Regions from separate parts of the Paenibacillus sp. SAFN-117 genome, predicted to be linked through region 3. Evidence: riboswitches for the same ligand, from Rfam matches in the RefSeq annotation. Region 3 holds a riboswitch; each other region holds the start of a gene.
What was found. Region 3 has a riboswitch for cyclic di-AMP ahead of ACTHRH_RS03590 (CAP domain-containing protein). Riboswitches for the same ligand answer to the same signal wherever they lie in the genome.
Positions count from the first base shown of each region.

Region 1: another riboswitch for cyclic di-AMP. It lies ahead of ACTHRH_RS09860 (TrkH family potassium uptake protein); the one in region 3 lies ahead of ACTHRH_RS03590 (CAP domain-containing protein).
Region 2: another riboswitch for cyclic di-AMP. It lies ahead of ACTHRH_RS07765 (LysM peptidoglycan-binding domain-containing protein); the one in region 3 lies ahead of ACTHRH_RS03590 (CAP domain-containing protein).
Region 4: another riboswitch for cyclic di-AMP. It lies ahead of ACTHRH_RS02215 (KamA family radical SAM protein); the one in region 3 lies ahead of ACTHRH_RS03590 (CAP domain-containing protein).

Region 1 covers NZ_JBQCLK010000012.1:58,947-62,374, forward strand. Annotated here, with positions in the region: gene ACTHRH_RS09855 (potassium channel family protein) at 1-486, opposite strand, end outside; gene ACTHRH_RS09860 (TrkH family potassium uptake protein) at 499-1,824, opposite strand; cyclic di-AMP (ydaO/yuaA leader) riboswitch at 1,907-2,042, opposite strand; gene ACTHRH_RS09865 (CPBP family intramembrane glutamic endopeptidase) at 2,339-3,428, shown strand, end outside.
Region 2 covers NZ_JBQCLK010000009.1:26,639-30,066, forward strand. Annotated here, with positions in the region: gene ACTHRH_RS07755 (FkbM family methyltransferase) at 1-96, shown strand, start outside; gene ACTHRH_RS07760 (SAM-dependent methyltransferase) at 303-1,085, opposite strand; cyclic di-AMP (ydaO/yuaA leader) riboswitch at 1,243-1,411, shown strand; gene ACTHRH_RS07765 (LysM peptidoglycan-binding domain-containing protein) at 1,414-2,217, shown strand; gene ACTHRH_RS07770 (hypothetical protein) at 2,370-3,428, shown strand, end outside.
Region 3 covers NZ_JBQCLK010000003.1:136,298-139,725, reverse strand. Annotated here, with positions in the region: gene ACTHRH_RS03595 (MGDG synthase family glycosyltransferase) at 1-761, opposite strand, end outside; cyclic di-AMP (ydaO/yuaA leader) riboswitch at 956-1,091, shown strand; gene ACTHRH_RS03590 (CAP domain-containing protein) at 1,103-1,978, shown strand; gene ACTHRH_RS03585 (hypothetical protein) at 2,036-3,244, opposite strand.
Region 4 covers NZ_JBQCLK010000002.1:27,948-31,375, reverse strand. Annotated here, with positions in the region: gene ACTHRH_RS02225 (S-adenosylmethionine decarboxylase related protein) at 1-891, opposite strand, end outside; gene ACTHRH_RS02220 (SET domain-containing protein) at 933-1,511, opposite strand; cyclic di-AMP (ydaO/yuaA leader) riboswitch at 1,785-1,924, shown strand; gene ACTHRH_RS02215 (KamA family radical SAM protein) at 2,178-3,359, shown strand.

The DNA.
Region 1 (3,428 bases), on a different contig from region 3:
CTGGCCGGACATCTTGGACGGAACCGACAATTCCGCGAGCGTGTATTCCTCAGAGAGCTCGATATAATCGAGCAGATTAGGCGACACCAACTGGTGAGCAACTCTTGCCCCCATATCCCTCTCGGGGAAGATGATCCGGTCCACTCCAATCCGCTCCAGCACTTTACCGTGCAAATCGGAGAGAGCCTTGGCCACCACCTTCTTGATCCCGAGGTCCTTCAGCACAATGGCTGTCAGAATGCTGGCCTGTATATCATCGCCTATCGCCACGACCGCACAATCGAAATTTCGGATGCCCAGCGACCTGAGCATATCTTCATCCGTAGAATCGGCTTCAACGGTATAGGTCAGCTCTCCGCTCATTTCATTAACGATTTCCTCGCACTTGTCGATCCCCAGTACCTCGTATCCCAGTTTCACCAGCTCTTTAGCCAAGCTGGATCCGAATCGGCCCAGTCCGATTACCACATACTGATTTCCTTCCATGGTTTCAAGCTCCTATCCAATCGTAATTTTGCCTTCCGGGTACCGGAACAATTCTTTCTCTTTCTTCGGATTTAGTGCATAGGCTAATGTTAGAGGTCCAAGCCGGCCAAGAAACATTAGAAAGGAAATGATGATTTTTCCGATCGTCGACAGCTCCGGAGTCAACCCCATAGACAATCCAACCGTACCGAAGGCTGAAGTAACTTCGAACAGGATCATCAGGAATTGATGGTTCTCCGTAGTAGACAACACCATGGCCGAAATGATAACGATAACCAGGGCGAACAATGTTAGCGTAATGGCTTTATAAATCCGGTCCTTGGCCAGCCGATGGCGAAACATGACGATATCGTCCTTGCCTCGGACCATCGCTATCATGGCCCCGATCAGGATAGCGAAGGTCGTTGTCTTGATACCTCCCCCGGTCGAACCGGGCGAAGCCCCGATGAACATTAGAATAATCAGGAAGAATTGAGTGGCCTGTCTGAACGAGCCGACATCGAGCGTGCTCACTCCCCCCGAGCGCGGTGAAACCGCGTGGAAGAAGGAGGCTAACACCTTACTTCCTCCATTAAGAGGCCCGAGAGTAGCCGGATTGGTAAATTCGAAGGTGAAGATGACCACCGCCCCTCCGACAATAAGAACCGCCGATGTGAACAGAACTACTTTCGTATGCAGCAGAAGCCTCTTCCGCTTCTTATATTCCATCAAATCGGACATCACGATAAATCCGATTCCGCCCAGAATAATCAGGGCCATAGCTATAATGCTGACGATCGGGTCGTTCGTAAACAACGCTAGCCCGCTGAATCGGCCGCTGACTCCTCCGAATAAATCGAAGCCGGCATTATTAAACAATGAAATGGCATGAAACATTCCGAAGTAGACAGCTTCCGCGAACGGAAAATCAACGGACCAGCGCAAAGTAAGCAGGACGAAGGCCACGAACTCTATACTCAGCGAGTAAATAATGATTTTGCGGATGAGGCGGACGATTCCTTCCATGCTGTTCTGATTGAGCGCCTCTTGAAGAATAAGCCGCTCACGGAGCGATATTCTTTTCTTGAGCACCAGGGCAAAAAGCGTCGACATCGTCATAAAGCCCAGGCCGCCAATCTGGATAAGCAGCATAATGACCATCTGGCCGAAGACGGAATAAGTCGTCGCCGTATCCACAACTACGAGCCCCGTCAGACACATGGCTGAAGTAGCCGTGAACAATGCATCCACGAAGGGCACGGAACGGCCGTCAACCGACGCCATCGGAGTCGTCAGCAGGATGGTTCCTATCAGTATAATGATGATAAATCCGGAAGCCAAAATTTGCGGCGGATGCATTTTCGTAAACAATCGTTTCAGCAACGTTCATTCTCCTCTGGAAACAAAAAAAGCACTGGAAAACCAATGCTTTAGGCGTATGGTATCCTGACAGCAAGCCTACGAGGTTAGCTGACGGATTCGGGTGTGCAGGCACCCTATTTGCATTGGAACTAGCAAAATTCACCCCAGTTAAATGGTTCCCCCGCTTTCTAAAAGAAATTCGGCTTCTATTTAATTGATAACGATTATATCCTGCTTTTGGTCGGTATACAAAGTCTGTATTTTAGGAAAAAATCATGCTGTAAGGAAGTATTCGGGCAAAATGGTCAGGCAATGCAAGATTTCATTTTATTTTCACGCGATTTCCTTGCCTTGCATTGAATAAGACGAGTCGTTTCTTGAAGCTTATCAAGCGGTTTCCGTATTTTCGATAACGGTGAAGAGACACGGCCCAAGCAGAGGTAATCACTGGAAACAGGCCGTTATCTATGGTACTTTGGAATGAAGAAGATTATTGCGGAGGAGAATGCCCGTGGTTCCACACAGAATAAACCGTCCTCTTATTTGGCTGGCCATTATCGGCATAGTGTTATACTTCGGCGTCATCCTGATCAACCTGCTTCCCGGCGTTAACGGCGTAGAGGAAGAATTGTCAGGGCCGAAGGTGACTGAAGAGCAAGCGGCCGACCTGGCCCGGCAATTCGTCCACACCAAACAACCGGACTACACCCCTAACAAGATCAACATTATTTATCAGTCGGACAAAGGCTTGAGCGGTTATTTGCAAAAAGCGAAGCTGACCGAGGAATACAGCACCCGGTATGGAGACAATTACCCTCTCGATTATTGGGAAGTTCAAATGTTCGATTCGAGAAATCGTCTGAATTGGATCATTTTTGTCGGATTGAATGAACCCAAGGTGACGGCATGGAATCAGAAGCAAGCGGCCCCTGCCTCCTCAGGCTCTCAAGAAAGCCGCCGCTTGCTGGCCGAAAGCTTCCTGGCCGAGAACGGATATGATCCGGCGGATTTGCAGCTGATGCAAGGGTCCCGAAGCAGCCTGCTCATGTACGAAAGTGCCAAGGAGAGCATCGGCGAATCCAGGCTGCAGCTCGGAGTGGCCGTAAGAGGAGAGGAAGTGGTAGGCTTCGTTCCTTCCTTCTCGGTTCCGGAAAGCTTCCGCCAATGGCTTGCCGGGCAGGAGCGGTCTGCCGGCCTGATGTCTTATATCGGACTGGGCGGCATGTTTCTTTTGAGTATTGCGGCCTTGATCCTCGTTATTATTAACCGGAAGAAGGTCCGGTTCTCGCGGGGAATCCTCTTTGCTCTTATTTTCGCCGGGCTATACGGCCTTCACACGATAAATAGCTGGCCGGGAGCAAGCACACAAATTCCTCCGGAGGATGCCGCTATCTTCAACGTAATCTATATTGTGTTTACCTTTCTAATTATTGCGCTTCTGGCGGGCGCACAATATTTTGCAGCCATATCCGGTGACCAATTATGGAGAGCGCAGGGCTGGAATCCTTGGCCAAGATGGCGGGAGTCCAACTTTGGGGAGGATATGTTTTACGGAATGGGCCGAGGATATTTGCTCTGTTTGTTTATTCTCGGGGTACAGC
Region 2 (3,428 bases), on a different contig from region 3:
ATTTTGTTCAGAGATGGACAGGTGGTGCCTACCGATGCAGCGGGATTGGAGGCGCATCAAGACCCTGATCAACTGGACTTGCTGATTGTCCGCTGAAGCTGCGCCTGTATCCAGGAGCAGTAACCACATTTTAAGAGATGGGAACGGAGCAAGCGGCAAGCAAGTGTCATCGTTTTACTTATCAGCTCCCTGCAGTGCACACTTGCATAGCTGGGCCCAAACCATAAATTAAGCCGAAACTAATAAAAATCGTAAGAAGGTATCCTTCTTACGATTTTTTGCGCTTATGGACAGAAGAGCGGTCATTTCGCTTTCTCAATGATAAGCCCTATCGAGGTAGTGACATATTGCGCCAACAGCAGTCTTAAGTGCGGATTTGAATGGGGGGGAACATCAATATGGCGGTCTATCGGGCCGGTGCCTACCGAATAATCGACTTCTATGGAATGTCCTTGTGCGCGCAGCGTATGGACCATCCATTCGATGTCCTTAAGGCGGAAGAGGACCGTAGGGCCTTCTTCCAGCGTCTGGTCGTTGGAGGAAAGGTTGAATTCGGTCGTATGAATGGCAACTCCCCCGGGCTTCAGGCAGTTCATTTGGTTCAAGATAAACTGCTTGCCCAGCGCAATCGATCCACAGTGCTCGAAGGAGCAGGAGGACCAGGTAAAATCGAATTGGTTAAATAAATGCGGAGGAATCGCATTCATATTGACCACTTCAAAGGTAACCCGCTGACGAAATAATTCAGGATCGCATAACCCTCTTTCATTCAAATCCTGAATACCTGCGGCATGCATGTTGGATTGCGCCCAGCCCTGTACGGAGGCGGAGGGAGCATCCAGATCGGTGGCCGTGATATAGCAGCCTCTGGAAGCAAATAAGGAGGCGAGCGGCTCTTTGCCGACACCAAATCCCAATCCTCTTCTGCCGGGGCCTAGCATTCCCCGTTCCAACAACCCTTGATAGATATAACAGTATTCCCACAGCTTTCGATGATACTGCAGAGGCTCCTTCAAGGCGAGGCAAGCTTCCTGTAGCCAGACGGACTCGAAGTCCTGTTGTTTGCACACCTGTGAAATCAACATTGAACGGATCGCTCCTTCTGCGAAGAGGATTTGAAAATAGTCCAAATGCAGTGATGTTTCTATGGTATGCGTATCTTCGGAAGGAAGGCACGGCACAGGGCCAGAGCAGCAGAGTCTTTCCATATTTTACTCGTTTAACCGGCTATTAAAATATGCTAGACTTTAACCGCCGAAACTTCAATAAATTTTCTTGAAGTGCGGGGGACGGTATGTGCCGACAATTGGGCTTGCTCGGCACTTGGGGTGAGTCGCTTATATTAGCGTAGGGATACTTCCTTTTCTCCCGAATCCGACAACTAACTCCGCAGGCAGCGAAAAGGAGCTCAGTATGAAACGATTGGTTAAAACAACAGTAATAGCGTTTACATTAAGTGTGTCTTTGGCCAGTTTGTCTTCTCCGGCTTTCGCCGCATCCTATCAGGTTCAGGATAATGATAGTTTATGGACAATCTCCGAGAAGAATCAGCTATCCTTGGAGGCCGTTATCAATGCCAACATGGGAGTGGATATGTATAACCTGCAAAGCGGCCAGACGATTACGCTTCCAGTATCTACGGAGCATTCTTATGCCGTGCAGAAGGGGGATTCCTTCTGGACAATAGCGCAGAAATTAAATATTCCTCTAGACTTGTTAATGGCGGCCAATTCTCAATATGATCCCTATAATTTATATCCGGGGCTTGTGCTGGAATTGCCGGAAGGCTACACGAATTCGAACCACTCGGTAGCTGCCTTAAGTGCGAGTCCGGAGTCTGCTCCGGCGCCTGCGAGCAATGCGCAAACGATAACGACGCCGACGGGCGAAACCTATACTTACAGCAAAGTTATACAGGCTTCCGCTACCGCTTATTCCGCCTCGCATGAAGAGAACGGATGGGGGCCTGTCGATTACTACGGTAATCCTCTGAAACTGGGAACGATAGCCGTAGATCCGGCAGTCATTCCTATGAATTCTACCGTTTATATTACCGGTTATAACAGTCAGGGGCTTCCTGTCGGAGGAATGATCGGCAAGGCAACCGACCAGGGCGGAGCGATTAAGGGCGACCGGATTGACATCTTTATGCCGGGCAGCCGTTCAACTGCAAGCCAATTCGGCATTCAGAACGTAACCGTTTATGTATTGAACTAAAGATACGGCATCCTAATGATTTGCATAAACGATCAGTCTCGTAATAGGCGAGGCTGATTTTTTTTTCAATGAACATGGGCGGGATCAAACCAACCTGCGGGCTCAAGCATACTTTGTAATTATCCGGGTGTAAGCCTGCAGGGAGGTGCAAGATGGGGATAGAGCTGATCGGAATCCATTGGGTGTATGTAGGGTTTGTCGTCATGATTATCGGCTGCATGATCATGAGAAGGGATACATCGCTTGTATGTATAGCCGGAATCTTTCTGCTCGGCTGGTTGGCTACATCGTCCTTAAGCCAATCTGTAAGCGGAATCTTCAACAGCTTTATCTATGCGATCACAGAGCTGTTGAATACGATACTGATTATTTCGATTATCGTGTCCATGGGCCGGGTGTTAACGAGAACGGGAATTAATGAAACGATGGTGTCCCCCTTTATCCGACTGATGAGAAGTCCCGGCCTAGCCTATTGGACAGTCGGATTGGTCATGCTGGTTATTTCCTTCTTCTTCTGGCCGTCTCCCGCCGTGGCGCTCATCGGGGCCGTGCTGCTGCCGGCTGCGGTTCGGGTCGGTCTGCCGCCGCTCGGTGTTGCCATCGCAATGAATTTGTTCGGCCACGGCATAGCCTTATCGGGGGACTTCGTCATTCAGGGGGCTCCCAAGCTGACGGCCGACGCTGCGGGTATACCGGTCTCCGAGGTTGTCCAGGCCAGCATTCCGTTAGTTCTGGTCATGGGAACGGTGACGACTGTAGCTGCCTTCTGGCTGATGCGCCGGGAGATGGCAGCCGGGAAGCTTACTCTCGCTACCGGAGCGGTCCGCAAGGGGGAAGCCAGAGCGGAAGGAGGAGAGGACCCCCTGGCCGCTGCCCTGCCGGACAAAGCCAAAAAAATTATGGCCGTCATCATTCCACTGTTATTTGTTGGCGACTTGGCAGCCATGTATTTCTTCAAGCTGCAGGGAGGGGAGGCAACGGCTCTGGTCGGGGGAACCTCAGTGGTCATTCTGATCACCATCACCCTGCTTGCTCATCGCAACCGGGGACTGGAGAGAACGACACAGTATCTGGTGGAAGGCCTGCAGTTCGGCTTCAGGGTATTCGGGCCCGTCATTCCGATCGCCGCTTTCTTCTATCTGGGGGATTCGGCCTTCTTCAATTTATTCGGCAGTGTTCTGCCTGAGGGGTCTCAAGGCATCGTCAATGAT
Region 3 (3,428 bases):
TCATTCCCGAAATTTTTTGCGATGGAGTTAAACAGGGCCCGGTTTCTTCCGCATACGACAGCTATACGGGCATCCTTCAGTTCTCTGCGAATGAGGGAAATCACCTCGGATAAATTGCGAAGAATACCGTTGGCGCCGGCCATTACCAGGACCCGGAGGAAAGTGCGGGCAGCTGCCGGATCCCGGTCGGACATGGTTTGTTCCCTGAGATGTACGGATGGAAAGGAGGAACGGATCGGTATGCCGCTTACGGCAACGCGTCCGGGATCGATTCCCTGCTCGAGAATGGATTTCTTCAAGTCGGGGGTGGCTACGAACAACAGGTCATATTCCGAGTATATCCAACGGTTGTGCAGAGCGAAGTCCGTCAAGATCGTAAACGTAGGAATGTTAGCTCCGCTTCTTCCGCGAATGGCAGGCATCGGAAAAGTACAGATGAGAACATCCGGCTTCTCCCGGGAGATCAGCTGCATCAGCTTCTTGGCCCCCCATGCTTTCAACCCTTTGTTCAGCATCCGCTGAGGCTTCATACTTTGGGTACTTCTATATATCCAGCCATAGATGTACGGGAAATATTGGGAAGACATCTTGTAGAACTGTTGAACAGCCCGGTCCAAAAATGGATACGACTCCCCATATAAGTCCACGAGCTTCACTGCCTTGAACCCCCGCAGGGATAAAGTCTCCTGAAGAGCCCGTGCCGCCTGGAGATGGCCGTCCCCGTAGCTTGCATACAGAATAAGTGCTTTTAATCCATACATATAAGCATCCGTCCTGCCCTTGAAATGGAAGAGAAGTATTATTGCCGGTTCGCCACATAAGATGATCTTTTACGATTGAGGTATATGTATTTAATGTGTTCTCATATGCGGAAAATCATGTACCGTATCAGGGCAATTGGATGAATTACCAAACATTGTAGAATGAAAGGGCTAATCTAGCATGTTACAATCTAGTAGAAATTCGGCCGAAGCACAATCTAGTGCGCGGGGGAACCAATAGTGGGGGTGAAGCGGCTTTGCAAGCCGTAGGGCGATTACTCTTTGACCCGAACCCGTCAGCTAACTTCGCAGGCCAAACAAAGAGGAGGAAACTGAACACCATGAAGAAACACATTAAGAAAGTTGCTCTTTCCGGAGTTTTGCTCGTGGGGACTATGTTGTCTGCCAATGCAGCATTCGCTGCTCCGCAAACATTTCATTCTGGTGATGCAGTAAACCATATCACCAAGAAGTACGGGATTGACCTTGAATCCTTGTTCAAGAATCATCCCAAGTTCAGCAAATTTATCATTATAGGACAAGACGGATTTAAGTTTGATTTCTCTTGCAATCCTATACCTGACAAAGGAAACGGAAGCAAGCCTGCACCATCCAAGCCGGATAAAGGCGATCAGGGAAGCAAGCCTGCACCATCCAAGCCGGATAAAGGCGATCAGGGAAGCAAGCCCGCGCCATCCAAGCCGGATAAAGGCGATCAGGGAAGCAAGCCCGCGCCATCCAAGCCGGATCAAGGCAATCAAGGAAGCAAGCCTGCACCGACCCAGCCAAACCAAGGCGATCAGGGCAACAAACCTGCCCCGACTCAACCTGACCAAGGTCAATCCGATATTTCTCAATATGCTAAAGAAGTAGCAGAATTGGTGAATCAGGAACGGGCGAAGGCCGGACTGAAGCCTCTGCAGCTGGATTCCGCACTTTCCGCTATGGCGTTGGATAAAGCCAAAGATATGTATCATAACAATTACTTTGACCATAATTCGCCAACCTACGGCTCTCCGTTCGATATGATGGACACTTACGGCATCAAATATTCATATGCCGGAGAGAACATTGCCAAAGGCCAACGCACACCCGAGGAAGTTATGAATGCATGGATGAACAGCCCGGGCCATAAAAAGAACATCATGAGTCCTAATTTCACCAAAATAGGCGTAGCTTATTACCAAGGGGAATGGGTACAAGAATTTATCGGTTAATAAATATAACCAAAACGAAAGAGACCGACACTTATGCGTCCGGTCTCTTTTTTTTCATCATGAGTCCAGGTCTTTCCAGCCTCCATAAGAGAAGAAGCTGATTCCGGCAGCCCCCGCTTCTTGAGCGGCAAGCTTATATTTTTCCCAAAGAGGTTGATCGATCGGGAATTCGTCTGACCGCAGCAGCCCTGCATATAGAGGCACTTTATTTTCGGAACGGGCTACTTGCTCCCGGATGATCTGTCCGAAGCTTTCGGGGGTGAGCCAATAGTTCATGGGGCAAACAAAATCCATCAGCCCTTCCTTGATCCACTCCCACCATTTCTGGCCGAACTGCTCATATTCACTGCCGGGATGGAAAGGCTCATTTCTCAGTTCGTTGCCGTAAGGCGAATTGTACCAGATTGCCGCAGACAGCTGCGCTTCCTTGCGTTGAGCCGTGATCTCCCGCCGGATATTTCGAACAACTCCGGTAATCAATGAGGATCGGAACGCGTACCAATCCTCCGCATGATGCTTCAGAATCCAATCCGCCCGCTGCCGGGTCTCTTCCAGCTCGTCAGGGATCGAGAGATTAAACTCCCGGGCAAACCTTTCCAGGCAGCGCTTGCAGAAGCAATAATGGTAAGAACGTCTGAGATGCAAATGACGGCCAATTGGAGGATCATTATAATGATTGAGGGCTTGTTCCACAAAGAAGGTCGTTGTCGTCCCGTTCGCCGTCGTCAGCTTCAGAGGCTCCCCGGCACGGGGAATAACCGTCCAATGCCCCGCCTGATTCGTATCGATAGACAAGCGGCTCTCATAATGATAGAAACGGATGAAATCCAGATGAATCCCTGCCAATCCGGGATGCTTGACCAGCATATCTTTGCAGCGGCCGGCAATGAACGAGACAACATCCGGATTCGAGGGATCCAGAACATAGCGGCGGCCTGCCAAAGGCTCGTCCCAATTGGAAATTCCTTCATAATCGACGCAGTACGCCTCCCTGGATTGGAAAGGAAGACTTGCTCTATCTTCAGCCCGAAGCTGGAGGGTACCGATCATCCCGTGTATTTCAATGCCTGCCTTTGAGCACGCCTCCACGACCGAATCCATCTGTTCAGCGAATTCCGCCGCCGGATTCGTCCAATCGTGCAGATGAAGCAGAAGCTTGCCCACCCTATGCCGTGCGCACCACTCCACTAACTTCTCTGTATCCTCTAACGTCCAATTCTTATTTCCGATATACAGCCATGCCGTGTTTTGCCTAACTGTTGTCATTAAACTAACACCTCTCCGTTCTTTTTCCGGCCTCTCAACCTAATTTGAAGGCCGCCTTGCCTTGCAGGTAAGTCCATTATAGCCCATCCTTCGTCGAGCTCAAGACGGAAAGGGACAAGCTTGGGCAAATAGTAATGAAAGTACTAAAAAAAGTAATCACTGTCCGCTATTCATCGGCCCCCAT
Region 4 (3,428 bases), on a different contig from region 3:
GTCCACATTGTCCAGATTCGTTCGGATGATATCGGTCATGTATTCGCTGACCCGATAGAGGAAGCCGACCTCCATGTCATACAATTTCCCTAACGTGACAACCTCTTCATGCGGCATAAGGCAGCCGTAGAAGCTTTTGTCCCCAAGGGTGACCTTGAACTCCAGCTCGTACACTTCTCTAAAAATGACGAAAGGAGAACGCCATTTCATAAACACCGGGTAATTTAATATGGCTTCGTCAAGGAAACATTCAGGTGACCAGGAGGAGTAGACGGTGTTGGCTTGAATGACGGACGGATCTCTATAGAAGGAAGTATCCTGTTCTACTATATAACAAGCGAGCGGACGTTCATCGGGGTAACGGTTAATCATCTCTATGGCCATCCACTGGACGACCCCCGGGTTCATTCCCGAGCACAGAATTCCTTTCATATTTGTATACTTATCCCTTGCTTCATCTACAATGCGATATCTTTCCAGCAGGGTGAATCTCTCCACGGCCTCCGTTTCGTCCACCCAAGTATTTTCCAGAGCCGAGTTGATATAGGAAATGCCGAATTCATTGCAGCATTCCAGCATGCCGACGGTATCGGCCCAGGAGACATCAATAACGAGATTGGTCCGGGTATGGAGCAAATGCTCCTTAAAGCGGTCCGTGTCTGCCAAATCGAACGAATGTACGGCCAGTTTGTCAGCCAGGGACGGATATCTTGTCCGGTAATGATTCAATGGTTTCTGCCGGATATCTATCAAATGGATTTGACTGTTCTGAAGAAGGGAGTGGAGTGGGGCGGAAGCGTGTTGACAAGAATGATTTAACAAGGCAAGCAATGCTTTGGCTACCCCTCCGCTGCTTCCGAGCAGGCTTATCACCAAGTTAGTTGCCAATATCGTTCACCTCTTTCATCAAATTCCAGCCAGGCCGAATAAGGCTAAAACGTAGTCAGGATCGAATCCAACGGTCTCAGGCCTGCGGCGACGGCATGGACTTTTTTTCTGAATTTGCGGGGAATGAGATGCTTCAGAGGCTGATCCACCTGATTAAAATATTTGAAGGCTTCCGCGGCCATCTCATCCCACAACCGGTAATAATGCAAATAATCGTCGGGCATGACTATAGTCCGGGAGGTGCCTTCCTCCGGCACACATACAAAGGGCTCCTCATCCCCCAAAATTCCATAATCACTCGTTAACTCTTCGCCGGGATGGATGTCCCTCGCCGCTAATTCCAGTTCATACGCCGTTCCTATACAATTAGGATTAAAGCTGTGATTGATGTATCTTCCGTGGTCCCAGCACAGAACATATTCTCCTTTTTCATTTTGGTAAGCGTATTTGTAGACGATATCCCGCCGCAGCGGTTCCAGAGAATCGACGTAATCCTCGTCCAGAATCATATCTAAGTCATCCAATACCCAAACAATAGTTCCTTTAGGAATAAATTTGGTCGCGAATACGCCGAGCCCTATCTTTTCGTTAACGAAGCGAAGCTCCGTATCCGGATGAATCATACAAACCACCGTCCTCAAAATTTGATAAAGCAATTTAATAGATTTATCTAATAGTAATAGAGTATTTAATAATGAGAGATTTCGTGATAGAAATGGGTCTAGCTATCGCGGAGTCATGCAGGAGCGGAGAAGATAACGGCGAGGGAGGGGCAAAAAATCAATCAGTTAGGGGAGGGGATAATGGCGTTGAGCAGTAAAAGGAAGGGGATGGCCGATTTTGTAAAGGATGGTTGTCAAGGCTTAATGGTTGACAATTTCCTTATTCTGCTATACAATTTGATTACGCTTAATTTCCGATTATCACATCGGAAAGCGGGGGAACCAGTTATTGGGGCGAATCATTGCTTTACGAATGTAGGGAACCATCTTCCCGAGCCCGTCAGCTAACCTCGTCTGCAGTGGATGGGTCAAGACTGATATAGGAGCAAACTTGCTTACACTTTGACCCTTGTAGGGTCTTTTTGTGTATAGGGTCCCGCCGCTGACAGAGATGGGCTTTCCGTCAGGGCGGGACATTTTTGCTTTTATACACTGATTGGAATGGGGTGTTGAACGTGGATACCGAAGAATCGATTCTAAGCGAACCTCCGCCTATAGGCTCTTGGTTCCTGCTCATTACTAAGATAGGAAGAGACACGACTTGAACAGAATAAAGGAGGAATTGGAATGGCCCAGCCGAAGTATATCACCGATATCGACAAGATAACGGCTATACCGGAGGAAGAGAGACAAAAGCTTAAGCAAATAACGGAGAAGTTCGTTTTTCGGGTTAACGACTATTATTTAGGATTAATCAATTGGCAAGATCCCCATGATCCCATTAAGAAGCTGGTAATTCCCAATGAAGGAGAGCTTCTCGAATACGGCCGCTGGGATGCTTCCGACGAGGACACGAATTATGTGGTTCCCGGCTGCCAGCACAAGTATAAGACAACAGCTCTGTTGATTGTGTCGGAGGTTTGCGGCGCTTACTGCCGATATTGCTTCCGCAAACGGCTATTCCGCAACGATGTCAAAGAGGCGATGCTGGATGTAGATCCGGGAATTGAATATATTTCCCGGCATCCCGAAATCAACAACGTCCTGCTGACAGGCGGAGACAGTCTGATTCTCGCCACCTCCAAGCTGAAGATGATTTTCCAACGGCTTCGGGAAATCAAGCACGTCAAAATTATTCGCCTCGGCTCCAAAATCCCCGTTTTTAACCCAATGCGGATATACGAAGACCAGGAATTGCTGGATACGATTCGGACTTATTCGACTCCTGAACAACGAATATATGTAATGGCTCATATTAATCATCCGCGGGAAATTACACCGGAAGCGAAACGGGCATTTCAGGCGCTTCATGAAGCAGGAGCCATTGTTGTCAACCAGACTCCGGTGCTGAGAGGAATTAACGATGACCCTGTCGTTCTGGGAGAATTGTTAGACCAGCTATCCTGGGCGGGCGTCACTCCGTATTATTTCTTTATCAACCGTCCGGTTGCCGGTAACAAAGATTTTGTACTCCCCTTGAAGCGGGCTTACGAGATCGTGGAAGAAGCCAAAGCTCTCACTTCCGGATTGGGTAAGCGTGTGCGCCTCTCGATGAGCCATACTTCCGGCAAAATTGAAATTTTGGCGATTCAGGACGGCAAAGCGTATTTGAAATATCACCAATCCCGAGAGGGGCATTATGGCCGGTTTATGGTATTGGATTGCCCTGACGATGCGGCCTGGTTCGATGATTTGCCGGGCAATGAACAGTATTGGGAGAAGCCCAGGAAGAAAACCGATCAGGTGGTCTCTGTCAATGAGCTCCCCGACATGCCGCAAAGAAGGAGAGCAAGAGTAGCCCAGTCATAATTAATATAGCAGTGATATGAATACGAAGGCGTTCTGTGCTCCGGACTGAGGCAGGCGCCTTCATCGCGT